2 regions of the Bradyrhizobium sp. CCGUVB1N3 genome follow, and region 1 is predicted to be linked to the other one. Evidence: riboswitches for the same ligand, from Rfam matches in the RefSeq annotation. Region 1 holds a riboswitch; the other holds the start of a gene.
The links. Region 1 has a riboswitch for cobalamin ahead of NLM33_RS41340 (ribonucleoside-diphosphate reductase subunit alpha). Riboswitches for the same ligand answer to the same signal wherever they lie in the genome.
Positions count from the first base shown of each region.

Region 1 (5,964 bases):
CGGGCGCTGCCGGAGATCCTGAGGCGCCGGCCGAACGCGCAAGTCATCATCATCGGCAGGAATGGCGTGTCCTACGGGCTACCCCCCCCGACGGGTACAACCTGGAAATCAACGTTCCTTGATGAGGTGCGTGATCGCCTCGACTTGTCCCGTGTGCATTTCATGGGCGGCGTCTCGTATGAAACCTTTATTGCAGCCCTTCAGGTGTCATCTGCCCACGTCTATTTTACCTATCCCTTCGTGCTGTCCTGGTCGATGTTGGAAGCGATGAGTACGGGGTGTCTAGTGATCGGCTCTGACACGGCACCCGTGCGGGAAATCATCAGCTCCGGCAAGAACGGTTTGCTTGTCCCATTTTTCGCAGTGGACGAGCTTGCCGGACGGGTTATTGAAGCCCTGGAGCAGCCGACCAACTTCGCCGGGCTGCGCCAGAGCGCCCGCCACCACGTCGTCGAGCACTATGACGCGGCGCAAGTGTGCGTCCCGCGAATGCGCCGCCTTCTGGACTCAGGACGAGAGTTCGCGTCATCCCAGCGCCATTACGCACCAATGCCTGCGCGGAGTGGCAACAAGGGAGTGACTTAAGCCCGCGGAATGAGCCGCAGGTCACTGAGATGATATCTCTCGTGGCGTATAGTGGCAGCCCCCTGATTTCCTGAAGTGGACTCCGGATTTTGGACCGGCGGCTCAGGTGGTGCGGATGCCGTTCCGTTTTGATAAACGGAGCGGACCATGAAGAAGACGAGACGGACAATCGATGCGGCGCTGAAGGTAAAGATCGCCTTGGAGGCGCTGCGAGAACAATCAACGGTGACGGATCTGGCGCAGCGCTACCAGGTGCATGTGAATCAGATTTATGCCTGGAAGAAACAGCTTCAGGATCAAGCGGTTCGGACGTTCGACGCGGGCGCTGGTCGGGATGGCGAGGCGGCCCACGAACTGGAGGTCGAGAAGAGAGCGCGTCGACATGATGCAGTTCTGGTCAAGGGAGCGCAGATTGTGCTGCTCGCCGCCTGAGCTAGTCGCCACATGCATATGGATCGCGTCTCGCTCAAGCGGAGCGACCAGCAGTTAAACCTTGACAGCGCTCGCCTCTCAGTTTGACGACAATGGCCGGGGGATGTTTACTGGATCAGGCTTCAAAAGAACGTTTGCAAGTACTCGAGACAGAAGAACGATCGCTATTCCTTCTTGGTCGCTACAACTACGCTCGGCGTCTTAAAACCCTGAAGTGCCTCATCCCATAAGGCTTGACGAATCTCGGCGAGTTCCGCTATATGTAGTATGTCACGGTCTTCCAGTCCAGATTTCGTTGGATGGAAGCTAAGAGGGAACCCGGTGCGCCTGCAACGGCTACTCCGAGGCTGCCCCCGCAACTGTAGGCGGCGAGCGGTTGTCATCATGGTCACTGGCGCGACAGCGCTGGGAAGGCCGACAGCCCGCAGCGACCCGCGAGCCAGGAGACCTGCCGCGACAGAACGAACGTCCTCGGGCGGGGTGTCCGATGAGGCGCTTGCAACCGGGGACATTTGCCCGGTCCCGCAAGTCGTCCGCGCGGCCCCAGCCCCCAAACATCGTGGGGTTGCCGATGTCGCCGTCTTACGATTTCGATCAGCATGGTCATCTCGTTGAGCTGCCGAGTGTGCGGCCCCCAGCCCAGGCAAAGCCTATCGCGCCTGAGCTGTGTCTTGTGCCGACGCCATCGCCGGCTCCGCTGCCTTGGCCGCTCGCGCCATCGCCAAAGCCGTCCGACCTCACGCTCGATCGGTCGCGCAACGACCTGCTGACGTCGTTCGGCAAGCTGACGCTGACCGACCGTTATCTGCTCGCCGGCGAGGGCCTCCAGGATATGTTCGCGCGGGTGGCTTGCGCCTTCGCGGACGATGTTGCGCATGCCCAACGTCTCTATGATGCGATGTCTCGGCTGTGGTTCATGCCGGCCACACCAGTGCTCTCCAACGGAGGCACCACGCGCGGCCTACCGATCTCGTGCTTCCTTAACTCGGTGTCGGATTCGCTCGAAGGCATCGTCGGCACCTGGAACGAGAACGTCTGGCTTGCCTCGAACGGCGGCGGCATCGGCACCTACTGGGGCAATGTTCGCTCGATCGGCGAAAAGGTGAAGGGCGGCGTCACTTCAGGCATCATTCCGTTCATCCATGTTATGGATGGCCTGACGCTGGCGATCAGCCAGGGCTCGTTGCGGCGCGGCTCGGCGGCGGTCTATCTCGATATACACCATCCCGAGATCGAGGAGTTCCTCGAGATCCGCAAGGCATCCGGCGACTTCAACCGCAAGAGCCTCAACCTGCATCACGGCATCAACGTCACCGACGAGTTCATGCGTGCCGTGGGCGCCGGCACCGCGTTCGCTCTGCGCAGCCCGAAGACCAACGAGGTCGTCCGCGAGATCGACGCCCGGCAGCTGTGGCAACGCATCCTTGAGAACCGGCTGCAGACCGGCGAGCCCTATCTCTTGTTCATCGACACCGTGAACCGCGCGCTCCCCAAGCACCAGCGCGAGCTCGGCCTCAAGGTCTCGACCTCCAACCTTTGCAGCGAGATTACGTTGCCGACCGGCATCGATCATCGCGATGAGGAGCGCACCGCGGTGTGCTGTCTGTCGTCGCTCAACCTCGAGACCTGGGACCAGTGGAAGGAAAAGCCGGGCTTTGTCGAGGACGTCTTGCGTTTCCTCGACAACGTGCTCACCCACTTCATCACGGTGGCGCCGGACCGCATGGAGCGTGCCCGCTACGCCGCCCTGCGCGAGCGCTCCGTCGGCCTCGGCGTGATGGGCTTCCACTCGTTTCTCCAGGCCAGGGGCATTCCGATGGAGAGCGTCCTGGCCAAGTCGTTCAATCTCAGCATGTTCCGAAAAATCCGTCGCGATGCCGACGCGGCATCCGTGGCGCTCGCTCGCGAGCGAGGCCCTTGCCCGGATGCGCTGGAATGCGGCGTGATGGCGCGCTTCAGCCACAAGATCGCGATCGCGCCGACCGCCTCGATCAGCATCATCTGCGGCGGCACCAGCGCCTGCACCGAGCCGATCCCGGCCAACATCTACACCCACAAGACGTTGTCCGGTGCCATCTCGGTGCGTAATCCGCATCTCGCCAAGGTGTTGTCCGCCAAAGGCGCCGACACTTTGGCGACCTGGCAGTCGATCATTGCGCACGAGGGGTCGGTCGCCCATCTCGACATCCTGTCGGAGCACGAAAAAGCGATCTTTCGCACCGCCTTCGAGATCGACCAGCGCTGGATCGTCGAGCTTGCCGCCGACCGCGCCGCGTTCATCTGCCAGAGCCAGTCGATCAACCTCTATCTGCCGGCCGACGTGGATAAGTGGGACCTCCACATGTTGCACTGGACGGCATGGAAGCGCGGGGTGAAGAGCCTCTACTACTGCCGATCAAAATCGATCTCGCGCGCGGCGTTCGCCGGCAAGATCGCCGACCGCGATAAGGCCGCGCCGCTGCAGCCGCCGCAGCGCACGGACTATGAGGAGTGCCTCGCATGTCAGTGATCGATCTCTCGTCCGTCGATCCTCGCACACTGATCGGCAAAGGGCGCGTCGGCCTCCTCGACTCGACCGGCAGCTATGACGTCGATCGCTACGCCTGGGCTTACGAGTTCTGGAAGCGCCAGCAGCAGACCCACTGGATGGGCGAGGAAGTGCCGCTCGGGGCCGACCTGAAGGATTGGGCGTCGGACCGCGTCACCGCCAACGAGCGCGCGCTGCTCACCCAGATCTTCCGTTTCTTCACCCAATCGGACATTGAGGTCGGTGACAACTATCTCAAGCGCTACATTCCGATCTTTCAGCCGCTCACCGTTCAGATGATGATGGCGGCCTTTACCAACATGGAGACGGTCCACATCGACGCATATGCTCTACTGCTCAAGACACTCGGCATGCCCAATACCGAGTTCGAGGCGTTCCGCGGCTATGCGGAGATGCGCGCCAAGGCGGACTACATGCACGAGTTCGGCGTTGACACCGTGGCCGATGTTGCTCGCACCCTGGCGATGTTCGGAGCCTTCACCGAAGGCATGGCGTTGTTCGCGAGCTTCGCCATGCTGCTCAACTTCCCGCGCCATAATAAGATGAACGGCATGGGACAAATAATAAGCTGGTCAGTGCGCGACGAGAGTCTCCACTGCGAGGGGATCATTAAGCTATTTCACGAATGGCACTGCGAAACCGGGGCGGTGACGCGCACCGTCCGCGACGACGTTGTCGACGTCGCCAAGACCATGGTGAAGCTGGAGGAGAGCTTCGTCGATCTCGCCTTTGGTCTAGGCAAGATCGAGGGCATGTGCCCTGAGCAGATCCACGCCTACGTCCGCTATGTCGCCGACTGGCGACTGACCCAGCTCCGGATTGCTCCGGTCTTCGGATTCTTCGAGGCTAAGGAGAGCAGCTTCATCCAAGTCAAGGCGCATCCGCTGCCGTGGCTTGTCGAGAGTCTCAATGGCATCGAGCACGCAAATTTTTTCGAGCAGCGCGCCACGGAGTACTCCAAGGCAGCGAGCCGCGGCAGCTGGGACGGCGAAGACGGGGTGTGGGAGGCCTTCGGCCGTATATAGATAGATAATCCGATCCTTGTCCCCTGAATCCGGATCGTGCCGCTTTGGGAATCCCTGCCGATTCATTTCCGGTATTAGCTGCAGGCCTCTTTGAGTGATCGTCGGAGCCAACCGATGAAGAGATCGTCTGTTCTGAACGCGTCCTTCTCGCTTCAATCTCCGCGATGGTGGCAAGTGCGACGCTCATTTCAGTCTGAACCTCAGACCATTCTCGGAGCACCGCAACAGCGTTCTCGAAAGCCTGTTCACTGGTCATAATCTCCATGAAGCTGCGCTTTGAGCCGCGCGGCCGAGTAGTCCTGCGGGGGACGCACGGACGGCTTAAAAGTGTCATTCGGCCTGCAAGGTTGGACGCCGTAAGGCCATGAAGTCGAGATGTCCCTGGAAGGACGGATCGCGGCTGCCGAACGGGCGATCGTCGCGCGCAGGTCCACAGCCGGCCGGTTACATTTCCGAAGCGTTGTCTTGTGAGCTTTTGCCAAGCTCGTCGACTTCTCCTATGGGTCAAAATGCGACCTGCGCCCAACGTCCGCTCCCAGGCCAAACCAGACGTTCAAGTTCGGCAAGCCGGAGTGGGCGGACTCGTTGTTGGCTTAAACCGACTCGTCTTTGCCTTTGGGGCATATCAAGCAACGCAAGATCGACGCCGTTCAGCCCGGTGATGGTGTTGCGCAGGACCGGCAGCATGGAGTAAGAGCGCCAGCGTCGGCATGGCGGCAAGAATCCGAACGCGGAAAAGTCGAAGCCGAACCAGCGAAACGTCAACGATGCAATGGCGAGCAGAAGCGGGTGGAACAGCGCGAGCAGCACTGGCAAGTCTATGCAGCCCGCGGTGACACGCGGCAAGACGGTTGGTGGCTTAAGACTTCGAAATTGGTAGTGACGTTGCTGGCGTCTCGGTGCGAAACGTACCGTTACAACTCCATTCGAACACGCTTGCCGCGGGGCCACACTCGTTCGTCCGCGCCGTACAAAGTTTGCGCGGCGATCGAGAACAATCTGTCGGCGCGACGTTCTCCAAGGAATGTAACGATCTCTAGCACCTGTTGATCAGCGCTTAGTCTAAGTCTAGCTTGGCCGACCGCTCCGCAACAGCTGCCGATAACCATGTCTGGCCGCCCACTTGGCACGAGCGAGATGGGTTTCATACGCGCGGCGGGCACGCTCCGGTTCATGTTCGGAATCAATGTGCAACACGACCTTTGCAACTTCTCGCCAGTCGGCGTCCTCTGCATCTGCGTCCAGAAGGCGCATATAGGTGACAGCGTGTTCTTGGTCGTAGGGCGTCAGGATCGAATCCGTTGGCGCTGCATCATTGACATCCGGATCGAGCGGCGGATTTTGCATGGCAATTTTCCCAAGACGAGATCGGGT
Region 1 is NZ_JANADR010000001.1:8,747,089-8,753,052, forward strand. It holds gene NLM33_RS41330 (glycosyltransferase family 4 protein) at 1-585, shown strand, start outside; gene NLM33_RS41335 (transposase) at 733-1,017, shown strand; cobalamin riboswitch at 1,274-1,488, shown strand; gene NLM33_RS41340 (ribonucleoside-diphosphate reductase subunit alpha) at 1,589-3,526, shown strand; gene NLM33_RS41345 (ribonucleotide-diphosphate reductase subunit beta) at 3,517-4,590, shown strand; gene NLM33_RS50025 (hypothetical protein) at 5,095-5,400, opposite strand; gene NLM33_RS41355 (DNA -binding domain-containing protein) at 5,659-5,937, opposite strand.

Region 2 (5,964 bases), 6.4 Mb from region 1:
CTGGCGCCGCGGCCGGGCGAACGGCTCTGGGACATCGGCGCGGGCTCCGGCTCGATCTCGGTCGAATGGGCCTTGTGCGGCGGCGCGGCGATTGCGGTCGAGGCGCGCGCGGATCGCGCCGCGAACATCCGCAGCAACGCCGCTTCTTTTGGATTGGCGCACCGGATCGCGGTGGTCGTGGGAGTTGCGCCCGGCGCAACGGCGGGCCTGGAGACGCCTGATGCCGTGTTCATCGGCGGCGGCCTCGACGCCGCGATGTTCGATGCCGTCTGGTCGCGAATTGCCACGGGCACGCGGCTGGTTGCTCATGCCGTGACGCTGGAGACGGAAACGTTGCTGGTGGAGCTGAACCAGCGCCATGGCGGCGAATTGATGCGGGTCGAGATCGCACATGCGGGTCCGTTGGGGCGCTATCGTTCCTGGGAGGCGGCGCGGCCGGTCGTGCAATGGAGCGTGGTGCGATGAAGGTCGCAGGGCTCGGCTTCAAGCACGACGTTAGCCTCGCCGCGCTGCGCGAGGCCCTTCTCGCCGCGGGCGGCGTGGAAGGTCTCACGGCCGTTGCAACGGTCAGCGACAAGGCGGACAGCGCGGCGCTGAAGTTGCTGGCGGGCGAATTCAACGTGCCGATCAAGGCCATTTCCGCCGACATGCTCGCCGGCATCGCGACGCCGACGCAGTCAGAGCTCATCCAGGAAAAATTCGGTACCGGATCGGTGGCGGAAGCCGTCGCGCTCGCAGCAGCGGGCCGCGACGCGCGGCTGATTGCGACGCGCGTGGTCTCGCAGGACCGGACCGCGACGGCGGCGATTGCGGAAGGAGACGGCGAATGACCGTGCATTTCATTGGGGCAGGGCCGGGCGCCGCCGATCTCCTCACCTTGCGCGGGCGCGACCTGATCGCGGCCTCACCAGTGTGCCTCTATGCGGGCTCGCTCGTGCCCGAAGGCGTTCTGGCGCATTGCCCGAAGGGCGCGCGGATCGTCAACACGGCGCCGCTGTCGCTCGACGAGATCATCGCCGAGATCGCCAACGCGCATGCGAAAGGGAAGGATGTAGCGCGGCTGCATTCGGGCGACCTGTCGATCTGGTCGGCGATGGGTGAGCAATTGCGCCGCCTGCGCGCGCTCGGCATTCCCTTCACCGTCACGCCCGGCGTGCCTTCGTTCTCCGCTGCAGCCGCAGCGCTGGAGGCCGAGCTGACGCTGCCGGGGCTTGCGCAATCGGTGGTGCTAACGCGCACACCGGGGCGCGCGAGCGCGATGCCCGAGGGCGAGAAGCTCGCCGCCTTTGCCACGACCGGCGCGGTGCTCGCAATCCATCTCTCGATCCATCTGCTCGACAAGGTCGTCGCCGAGCTGACGCCGCATTATGGCGCGGACTGCCCGGTGGCGATCGTCTGGCGCGCGAGCTGGCCGGACCAGCGCATCGTGCGCGCGACGCTCGCCACGCTCGATGCGGCCGTCGGCGCCGAGCTCGAGCGCACCGCGCTCATCCTGGTCGGCAAAACACTCGGCTCGGAGGAGTTTTCCGAGAGCCGCCTTTATGCGGCCGACTACGACCGCCGCTACCGGCCGGTTGGTCCTGCGCCGCGCTTTCCGGAGGCATCGTGATGGCGGCAGGTCTCGTCATCTCGGCGCCGGCTTCTGGCGTCGGCAAGACGACGCTGACGCTGGCGCTCGCACGCGCCTATCGCGATCGCGGACTCAGTGTGCAGTGCTTCAAGAGCGGCCCCGACTATATCGATCCTGCCTTTCATGCGGCCGCCACGGGACGCCCCTCGGTCAACATCGATAGCTGGGCGATGGATCGCGCGACCATTGAACATTTCGTCAGCCGTGGTGCGAACGCCGATCTCGTACTGGCCGAGGGCTCGATGGGCCTGTTCGACGGCGTCGCTGCGCGCGGTGTCTCGGGGACGGGGGCGACGGCCGACCTCGCGGAGATGATGGGCTGGCCGGTGCTCCTGGTGATCGATCCGTCCGGCCAGGCCCAGACGGCCGCCGCGATTGCCGCGGGACTGCGCGATTTTCGCGCCGGTGTGCGGCTTGCCGGCGTCGTGCTCAATCGCGTCGCGAGCCCGCGACATGAGGATCTGGTGCGACGCGCATTGAATGATGCCGGCATTGCCGTGTTCGGCGCGCTGCCGCGCCATGCCGAGATCAGCCTGCCGAAGCGGCATCTCGGCCTGGTGCAGGCCGAGGAGCAGGCGGAGATCGGCGCCCTGATCGCCGAGGCTGCGCGTTTCGTCAGCTCGCATGTCGATCTCGATGCCGTTCTGGGCGCGGCGTCGGCATGGTCGGCGCGTCCAGCCACGAATAGGCTCAACGTCACGCCGCCAGGCCAGCGCATTGCGCTGGCGCGCGATGCCGCATTCTCCTTCGTCTATCCGCATATGCTGGAGGCCTGGCGCGCCGCCGGTGCGGAGATCCTGCCGTTCTCGCCACTCGCCGACGAAGGACCTGATCCGAGCGCCGATATCTGCTGGCTGCCCGGCGGCTACCCCGAATTGCACGCCGGCCGGCTCGCCGCGAATGCGCGCTTTCGCGAGCACTTGCGCGCATTCGCCGAGACGCGGCCGGTCCATGGCGAATGCGGCGGCTACATGGTGATGGGCGCGGCCTTGACCGACGCCGATGGTGCGCGGCACGAGATGCTTGGCCTGTTGGGTCTGGAGACGAGCTTTGCCAAGCGTCGTATGCATCTCGGCTATCGGCTGGCCGAGCTCGCGGCACCGATGCCGGGCCATCATCCGGGCGTCCGCCTGCGCGGTCATGAATTCCACTATTCGACGATTCTCGCGCAGCCCGATACGCCGCTTGCAATCGTGCGTGACGCGACAGGGGCGACCGTCGCGGAGACCGGATCGCGACGCGGACATGCGACAGGGACTTTCTTTCACCTGATTGCGGAGGACCGGTGAGCGGCTTCGTCTCCTTCATCTCCGCCGGTCCCGGCGATCCCGAGCTCTTGACGCTCAAGGGCGCCGCGCGGCTGCGCGAGGCCGACGTCGTGCTCTATGACGATCTCGCCTCCGGCGCGATCCTCGAGCTTGCCCGGCCCGGCGCCAATCTCGTGGCAGTCGGAAAACGCGCCGGCCGGCCCTCGACCAAGCAGCAGCACGTCAACCGCCTGCTGGTCGATTATGCCGCGACCGGCGCGCGCGTGGTGCGGCTGAAATCCGGCGATGCCGGCATCTTCGGCCGGCTCGAGGAGGAGATCGAGACGCTTCGGGCGGCCGGGATCGGCTACGAGATCGTGCCCGGCGTCACCTCGGCCTGCGTTGCGGCGGCCCAAGCCGGCATTCCCCTGACCCGGCGGAACACCGCGCGCCGGGTGCAGTTCGTGACCGGGGCCGATGTGACCGGGCAGCTTCCGCAAAATCTGAACTGGGCGGCGCTGGCCGATCCGGATGCCACGACGGTGGTCTATATGGGCCGGCGCACGTTTCCGGCCCTGGCCTCGAAGCTGATCGCGCAAGGTCTTTCGCCGGAAACCCCGGCGCTGTTTGCGGAATCCCTGGGCCGCGCCGATGAGCGGCTGGTCCGCACGACCATCGCGAAACTCGCCGAAGAACTCGCGCAGGCCGCGCCCGCGACCACGGCCGCCGTCATCCTGTTTGGCGCGCTGGCGGGAGAATCGTCGTGATGATGTCCGCAGCCGTCGTTCCACCCTTGACGCCCGGCTTGCGAAAGAGGCACACAAGAGGGGCATGGTGCTCGATGCGGCGCAAAGCGCCGGAGCATAATCGGGAATGGGGGTGGGCGGACCCAGTTGCGGCGCCCCAAACCCCAGCCGCCCCCGCGACTGTAAGCGGTGAGGGCCTCCGATCCGCCACTGGGCCGCAAGGCCCGGGAAGGCCGGAGATCCCCTTCGATCCGCGAGCCAGGAGACCGGCCCTGCACGTTTGGACGCCAAGGCCGTCGGGTGTGACGGCAGGAAGGACTTGAACCATGCATATCGAACCGGGAATCGTGACGGGCGCCAAGCTCGTGTTGAGTTACGCAACCGGCATCGCCGCCGGCGGCGTCGCGCTGAAGCTCGCGGCCGAGACCGTGCGCGAGCAGGGCATCAGCTCGTTTGCGGTACGGACGGCTGCCACGACCGCGCTGGTCTTCACTTTCTTCGAAATCCTGCCGCACTTCCCGGTCGGGGTGTCCGAGGTGCACTTCATTCTCGGTTCGACCTTGTTCCTGCTGTTCGGCGCAGCGCCGGCGGCCTTGGGACTGGCGCTCGGCCTGTTGCTGCAAGGCCTGTTCTTCGTGCCGACCGACCTGCCGCAATACGGCATGAACGTCACCACGCTGCTGGTGCCGCTGTTCGCCATCCAGGCGCTCGCGACCCGCATCATTCCCCGCAACACGGCCTATGTCGACCTGCAGTATCGTCAGGCGCTGGCGCTCTCGACGGCGTATCAGTCCGGCATCATCGCCTGGGTTGCGTTCTGGGCCATCTACGGCGCGGGCTTTGGTGCTGCGAACCTCGCCAACATCGCGACCTTTGCCGCATCCTATGCGCTGGTCATCGTGATCGAGCCGCTCGCCGATCTCGCGGTGCTGGCGCTGGCGAAGTCGCTGCGCGGCGTTACCGCGCCCGGCCTCGTCACCCCGCGCCTGCACAACGCGGCGCAGGGATGATTTGAAGGGCGGCCGTCATGGTCGCCCTTCACACTCGTGATGCTCACGCTCTCCCTGATAGGTATCGGTTGCGGCGATCCCGAGCAGCTCACGCTCGCCGCGATCCGTGCCATCAACGCGGCCGACCTTGTCCTGATTCCGCGCAAGGGGACGCAGAAGTCCGATCTCGCCGACCTGCGGCGGATGATTTGCGCCGATGTGCTCACCAGCAAAGAGACGCGTATCGCGGAGTTCGACCTGCCGGTGCGTGACGCCGGCGAGGCCGACTACCGCAAGGGCGTCGATGACTGGCATGATGCGGTCGCGGCGACGTGGTCGGAGGCGATCGCGGCCCATCTCGGACGTGATGGCCGCGTTGCGCTGCTGATCTGGGGCGATCCGTCGCTCTATGACTCCTCTTTGCGGATCGCGCGACGGCTTGATCCTTCGCCCGCGATCGAAGTCGTCCCCGGCATCACCTCGATCCAGGCGCTATGCGCGGCGCATGCGCTGCCGCTGAACGATATCGGCGAGCCTTTCCTGGTGACGACAGGGCGGCGACTGCGCGAAGGCGGCTGGCCGCAAGGCGCCGACACCGTGGTGGTGATGCTCGACGGCGGCACGGCGTTTCAGTCGCTCGATCCGGAAGGCCTGCAGATCTGGTGGGGCGCCTATCTCGGCATGCCCGACCAGGTCGTCATGTCGGGTGCGTTGGCCGAGATCGGCCCGCGCATCGTCGCGCTACGCCAGGAGGCGCGCGAACGGCACGGCTGGATCATGGACAGCTACATTCTCAAACGCAGTGCGTGACGCGACCGCGGTCGTGTGAACGGAGGACGACATGCTCCCCAATTGGGTCTACGAGAAATGCCCGGGTATCTCCACCGCGCACCGCGAGGCCGCGGTGGCGCGGCAGGCGCAATTGACCAAGCCGACTGGCGCGCTCGGCCGGCTCGAGCAGGTCGCGATCGACCTTGCGGGTCTGCAGGAGACGGAGCAGCCGCGCGCCGCGCGCGTGCCGATCATCGTGTTTGCCGGCGATCACGGCATCGTTGCCCAGGGTGTCTCGGCCTATCCGCAGGAAGTCACGATCGCGATGATGTCGAACTTCGCAGCGGGCGGCGCTGCGATCTCGGTGCTGGCGCGTGAACTGGGCTCAAGTCTCGAGGTCGTCGATGCCGGCTCGCTGGCGCAGTCGGAGGTCGCGGGGATCGTCGCGGACAAGCCGCGCTGCGGCACCCGCGATTTCAGCGTGGAAGCTGCGCTGGAGCCGGCGGAGCTGGCATTTGCGTTCGAATGCGGACAGCGCGCGGTGGCGCGCGCGGCGGCGAAGCAGCCTGATCTCCTCATCC
Region 2 is NZ_JANADR010000001.1:2,311,711-2,317,674, reverse strand. It holds gene cbiE (precorrin-6y C5,15-methyltransferase (decarboxylating) subunit CbiE) at 1-465, shown strand, start outside; gene NLM33_RS11045 (cobalamin biosynthesis protein) at 462-830, shown strand; gene cobM (precorrin-4 C(11)-methyltransferase) at 827-1,609, shown strand; gene NLM33_RS11035 (cobyrinate a,c-diamide synthase) at 1,609-2,919, shown strand; gene cobA (uroporphyrinogen-III C-methyltransferase) at 2,916-3,644, shown strand; cobalamin riboswitch at 3,693-3,913, shown strand; gene NLM33_RS11025 (energy-coupling factor ABC transporter permease) at 3,950-4,633, shown strand; gene cobF (precorrin-6A synthase (deacetylating)) at 4,673-5,422, shown strand; gene cobT (nicotinate-nucleotide--dimethylbenzimidazole phosphoribosyltransferase) at 5,454-5,964, shown strand, end outside.
Region 2: another riboswitch for cobalamin. It lies ahead of NLM33_RS11025 (energy-coupling factor ABC transporter permease); the one in region 1 lies ahead of NLM33_RS41340 (ribonucleoside-diphosphate reductase subunit alpha).